DNA from 2 places in the Lelliottia sp. RD5 genome. Region 1 is predicted to be linked to the other one. Evidence: predicted binding sites of a transcription regulator. Region 1 holds the regulator's gene; the other holds the start of a gene.
What was found. The regulator Fur, encoded in region 1, represses iron uptake genes when iron is present. The targets are predictions, from matches to a motif close to ATAATAATGAGAACNACTATCAA.
Positions count from the first base shown of each region.

Region 2: a site for Fur is predicted at 1,528-1,550, ahead of sodA (superoxide dismutase [Mn]). Genes of this name have one in related genera too.

Region 1 covers NZ_JBVYHQ010000001.1:1,473,405-1,476,532, forward strand. Annotated here, with positions in the region: gene ybfE (LexA regulated protein) at 1-213, shown strand, start outside; gene fldA (flavodoxin FldA) at 371-901, shown strand; gene fur (ferric iron uptake transcriptional regulator) at 1,193-1,639, shown strand; gene chiQ (ChiQ/YbfN family lipoprotein) at 1,774-2,103, opposite strand; gene chiP (chitoporin ChiP) at 2,157-3,128, opposite strand, start outside.
Region 2 covers NZ_JBVYHQ010000009.1:50,752-53,879, reverse strand. Annotated here, with positions in the region: gene rhaR (HTH-type transcriptional activator RhaR) at 1-299, shown strand, start outside; gene rhaT (L-rhamnose/proton symporter RhaT) at 300-1,334, opposite strand; gene sodA (superoxide dismutase [Mn]) at 1,624-2,244, shown strand; gene yiiM (6-hydroxyaminopurine reductase) at 2,319-2,993, shown strand.

The sequences.
Region 1 (3,128 bases):
AATCCGCTTTCGCGCGATGAACAGTTGCGCATCAATAAGCGAAACCAGCTTAAACGCGACAAAAGTCGTGGGCTTAAACGCGTCGAGTTAAAACTCAATGCGGACGCAGTCGACGCCCTAAGCGAACTGGCTGAGGCCCGTGAAATCAGCCGCAGCGAGCTGATCGAAGAGATGCTTATGCTGCAACTGCAGGCATTGCGCCATTCACAGTAAAAGTCTGAAAAATCGCCCTTACCCCACTTTCATGTAGCACAGAGTGCAGTCCCGCGTGATAGCTGTTTCCGCTGACTTCTCTGTTCTGCTATGATTGCCCTTATCCGTGGACAATTTGTGCCACCATACCATTAAGTTTCAAGAGGTTATTTTACTCATGGCAATCATCGGCATTTTCTTCGGCAGCGATACCGGTAATACCGAAAACATCGCAAAAAACATTCAAAAACAGCTAGGTAAAGACGTTGCCGACGTCCATGACATTGCGAAGAGCAGTAAAGAAGATCTCGAAGGTTACGATATTCTGCTGCTGGGCATTCCAACCTGGTACTACGGCGAAGCACAGTGTGACTGGGACGATTTCTTCCCAACGCTGGAAGAAGTCGACTTTAACGGTAAGCTGGTCGCGCTGTTCGGTTGCGGTGACCAGGAAGATTACGCAGAGTACTTCTGTGATGCGCTGGGCACCATTCGCGACATCATCGAACCGCGCGGCGCGGCGATTGTCGGTCATTGGCCAACGGCGGGTTATCACTTTGAAGCGTCTAAAGGCCTTGCGGATGACGATCATTTTGTGGGCCTGGCGATTGACGAAGACCGTCAACCAGAACTCACCGCAGAACGCGTAGACAAATGGGTTAAGCAGATCCGCGAAGAACTTCACCTCGACGATATCCTGAATGCCTGATTGATCGTGCGGCGCTGCAAAACTGTTGCGCCGCATTGATAGGTAATTCCAATTAAAATAATTGCTACAAATTTTTAACTTTTGCTTTCATACCTGTACAATATCCCAGGTTAAAGTGGATGCCTTCGCTCAACTTTGTTGGCGATACCACGTTTTTATAAGCATACTTTGCTTGAGACTTGCAGTTTTCATTTAGGCATGGCAGTTCTATAATGAAACGCATTATCCCAAGTGCATTTTCTGTCACTTCTTCTTTAGAAGTGAATCGTTTAGCAACAGGACAGATTCCGCATGACTGACAACAATACCGCATTAAAGAAGGCTGGCCTGAAAGTTACGCTTCCTCGTTTAAAAATTCTGGAAGTACTGCAAGGGCCGGACAATCACCATGTCAGTGCGGAAGACTTGTATAAACGTCTGATCGACATGGGCGAAGAGATTGGCCTGGCGACCGTTTATCGCGTTCTGAACCAATTTGATGACGCCGGGATTGTCACCCGTCATAATTTTGAAGGCGGTAAATCCGTTTTCGAACTGACACAACAGCATCACCACGATCACCTCATCTGCCTGGATTGCGGCAAGGTGATTGAATTTAGCGATGAATCTATCGAATCTCGTCAGCGTGAGATTGCCACTCGTCATGGTATCCGTCTGACCAACCACAGCCTGTACCTCTACGGTCACTGTGCTGAAGGCGATTGCCGCGAAAACGATCACGCGCACGACACCAAATAATCGTCTTGCATACTCTGAGCCAACCTGACGGTTGGCTTTTTTTTGCCTGCTAGACCTGCTAAAAATAAAAAACCCGGTTGTGCGCCATCCAACTCGCATCAGGATGGCGCACAACCGGGCGTGGCAAAAGAGAATTACTTAGTGTTATTGCTGCGAATCTCCTGCCAGATCTTGTCACAACGCTTTGCCACTTCCTGATCATTGCCGGTTTGACGCGCCTGAATACAGGCCTGGTAATCCAGCACCCGCACATTTTCCTGCGTCGCAAACTGCTCGTGCGCTTTCTCTTTTTTCAGCACATTCAGCACGCTCTGGCAGGCTTCAATTTTTTCTGGCGATCCTTCGGCGGTGTTAATACAGGCGCTGTAGGCCTCTTTCAGTCGTGAGTCTTCTTTTGGTGCTTGCGGCTGTGCGCAGGCGACCAGTCCCGATGCAAGCATCGCGACGATAACACATTTTTTCAACATATCAGTCTCCATTCCGGCGGGATGGGGGAATCATCCCGCCGGCGTGTTCATCAGAAAATGGTGAAGGGTGCGATGACCATGAATTTCACGTCACGCTCGTCCTGGAAGATGTTGCCGTAACCGCCCGAGTAGCTTGGAATGTCGGAATGGTTGTCGTATTGAGTGAAGTGCAGTTTAAACATCGTGCCCTTCGCGCGACCGTCCTGAAGGGTGTAGATGGCATCGAGGCTGTATGAGGATTCTTTCAGGCGATAGTTCGGATCGTAGTAAGCGTCCGGCGTCGCCATATCCGCAGGTTTTGCGTCCCATGCATACGCGTAAGATGCGCCAACTGCCCAGCCCGGCAGATTCCAGTTTTTCAGGTCATACATGGCACCGAAGAATACGGCTTTCTCGCCATCGGCGTTGAAATCCGAACGGTTATCCCACCAGATATCCAGGCGACCATTTGAAGATGCGTAGGTCGGCGTCATACGCTGCAGGAAGTAGCCCTGCTGACCTTCGGCCTTCACGTATGTCCCTTCCAGGCGTAAATCAACCTGCCCGATTTTGTAGCCAAAGGTCAGCGCCTGAAGCCATGCCGTGCCGTCATACAGATCGTTCACACCGCCATCGCTGACTTTGTCACGCGTACCGTAGAACTGATAACTGGTCGACAGCGGGCCGCCAACGATATCGAATTTATAGCTGGCTTTGGCGAAGTACTGATCCACGTATCCTTCTGCCTGACCAAACGCCGCTTCCAGCACTAAATCGTTTTTAAAGTCATATTTCGCCCCTAACGAGTGGAGATACTCGACTTTGGTTTTCTTGTCATTCTGGTAGAACTTGTCCATCTCAAGGTGCCATGGCGCTTTATATTCGTTGGTCCACATATAGGAGAAACTCAACGCGCCCGCATCGCCATAGTCAAAGTTTGCTCCGGCTTCAGCGCCCTGATACGTCCCTGGCATAAAGCTCCAGTGTGGGGCTAACAGCGTCTGACCGGTTGGCTGAATATAGCCACCGCGTGCCCAAACCGG
Region 2 (3,128 bases), on a different contig from region 1:
CGCTGGCTGGCAGCCTGAATCGCAGCTTTGTGCTGGAGACGTTTTGCGAACAGGAACAGTGCAGTGAACGCGCCTTGCGTCAGCAGTTTCGCACCCAGACGGGCATGACCGTGAATCACTATTTGCGCCAGCTACGCATTTGCCACGCGCAATATCTGCTGCAACATACGGAGCTGATGGTGAGTGAGGTGGCGATGCGCTGCGGCTTTGAGGACAGTAACTATTTTTCGGTGGTGTTTAACCGCGAAGTAGGGATGACGCCGGTTCAGTGGCGTCATCGCAGTCGAAAAGCGGCGTAATTAACTCGCCATGCCCAGGCCGACAATGTTGGCGGCAATAATGATCACCACACAACCCAGACTCAGCACGCCCACCGGACGACGCCCGGCGTTGTTCCACTCTTTCAGCACCAGACCTACCAACCCGCCGCACAGCACGTAGAAACTCATGTGTAGCATCCAGCTCATATAGTCATATTGCGCCGGAATGCTGGCGTGTCCCCAGGCGTAGAAGAAGAACTGCAGATACCACATCAGGCCGCCGAGCGCCGAGAGCAGCACGTTGGTGATGATTAACGATTTTGCCAACGAGAAGTCGGCTTTTACTGACAGATTCTTCACTTTTGCCAGACGAATAAAACAGAAGCCCAGGTTGACCAGCGCCCCGCCGCCCATAATTACCACATAGCTTGGCAGCGCGACATACAGCGGATCAACGCCGAGCGCGGCAGCGGCTTCGTGCATTGGTTTTGCCGCGTTCATCGCAAATGACATGCCCGCCGAGAAAATGCCGCACATCACCGCCAGCACCAGCCCTTTCTTCAGATTGAAATCCTCGGCGGTGATGCCCATTTTGCGCTCTTTCAACTGGCCCGCGCGGGTGACAATCCCCACACCGATCACCGCCACCAGCACGCCGAGCAGCGTCATTCTTCCGCCACGGGTGTTGATCAGCACGTCAAAATTACCGTTCAGAATCGGCGTCATCAGGGTGCCGACAATCAGTGTGATCCCGATGGCAATCCCAATCCCCATCGACATGCCCAGATAGCGCATCGTCAGGCCGTAGTTGATATTACCGATGCCCCACATCGCGCCAAACAGAAAAACGGGCAGCAGCGTGGAGGCGCTAAAGGAAGAGAAATATCCCCAGAAATCAGGGAGGAGTAGAGCACTGACCGTCCAGGGCAAGATAAGCCACGAGACAGTACCGCCAACAGACCACATGGTTTCCCATGACCAATGTTTGACCTTTTTAAACGGGGCATAGAAACAGGCTGCACTGGCTGCGCCTATCAAATGCCAGAAAATACCCATCGTAATCGCATGATTCATTTTTACATCCTCATCGTTTTTATATGTCGTTGGCTTCCCTCCGACCCGATGAGTGTAAAAATTACGCGGTGAGCGAACCTTCAGAAGGTTGCCGCACTTTTCTTCCAAATGGCAATCAACGCGTTAACCGCGTGAGCAGACTCACAATTTCACGATTGACACAAAAATGAATAACCTTATAAAAAGTACGGCATTGATAATCATTTTCAATATCATTTAATTAACTATAATGAACCAACTGCTTACGCGGCATTAACAGCTGTGCCGCCCGACAATAATGGAGAGGATTATGAGTTATACACTGCCATCCCTGCCGTATGCCTATGACGCACTGGAACCGCATTTCGACAAGCAGACGATGGAAATCCATCACACTAAACACCACCAGGCTTATGTAAACAACGCGAACGCTGCGCTGGAAAGCCTGCCAGAATTCGCTGAATTGTCTGTTGAAGAGCTGATCACCAAACTGGATCAACTGCCAGCAGACAAGAAAACCGTTCTGCGTAACAACGCGGGCGGCCACGCTAACCACAGCCTGTTCTGGAAAGGCCTGAAAACCGGCACCACCCTGCAGGGCGACCTGAAAGCGGCTATCGAGCGCGATTTCGGTTCTGTGGATGCTTTCAAAGCGGAATTCGAAAAAGCCGCTGCAACCCGTTTCGGTTCTGGCTGGGCGTGGCTGGTGCTGAAAGGCGACAAACTGGCTGTGGTTTCTACCGCTAACCAGGATTCCCCGCTGATGGGTGAAGCAGTTTCTGGCGTGTCTGGTTTCCCAATTGTGGGCCTGGACGTGTGGGAACACGCGTACTACCTGAAATTCCAGAACCGTCGTCCAGACTACATCAAAGCATTCTGGGACGTGGTGAACTGGGACGAAGCAGCAGCGCGTTTCGCCGCTAAAAAATAAGGTTGCATTGACGCCTGTGAGAAGCGAGTCTGATGACTCGCTTTTTTTGTATCTGCATAAAGGAGCCACGATACATGCACTATCCGGTAAATGTGTTTACAGGCAAGGTCAGGGACTACGATGGTAGCCGTCCGAGCGCGATTGCTAAAGTGCAGGTTGATGGTGAGCTCACGTTGACCGAACTGGGGCTGGCGGGTGACGAGCAGGCCGAGAAAAAAATCCACGGCGGGCCTGAGCGCGCGCTGTGTCATTATCCCCGCGAACATTATCTCCATTGGGCGCGTGAATTCCCCGAGCAGGCGGATCTCTTCGTCGCTCCCGCGTTTGGCGAAAACCTGTCGACCGACGGCATGACCGAAAAAGACGTCTTTATTGGCGACATTTATCGCTGGGGTGACGCGCTGATTCAGGTCACGCAGCCGCGCTCCCCGTGCTTCAAACTCAACTTCCATTTCGGCATCAGCGATATGTCTTCGCTGATGCAAAGCGCGGGTAAAACCGGCTGGTTGTATCGCGTGGTGCTGGCGGGGCAGGTTTTTGCTGATGCACCGCTCGAGCTGGCATCGCGCCTGAGTGATGTGTCGGTTTATGATGCTTGCGCCATCGCCTGGCATATGCCGTTTGATGATGAACAATATCATCGGCTACTGTCCGCGGCGGGTCTGTCGACAAGCTGGACCAGAACCATGCAGAAGCGACGAATTGCTCGCAAGATCGAGGATAACTCCCGGAGGTTGTGGGGGAAATAGCGTGCTGTTATCCCCTCACCCCGGCCCTCTCCCAAGGGGAGAGGGAGAAAGACAGTAGGGAGCTCTTTTCTTTCCCAAGGGAAGCGGGAAAACACTGCACGGAGCCATTCCTTCTCTTTCGGAGGGAAAAAACTG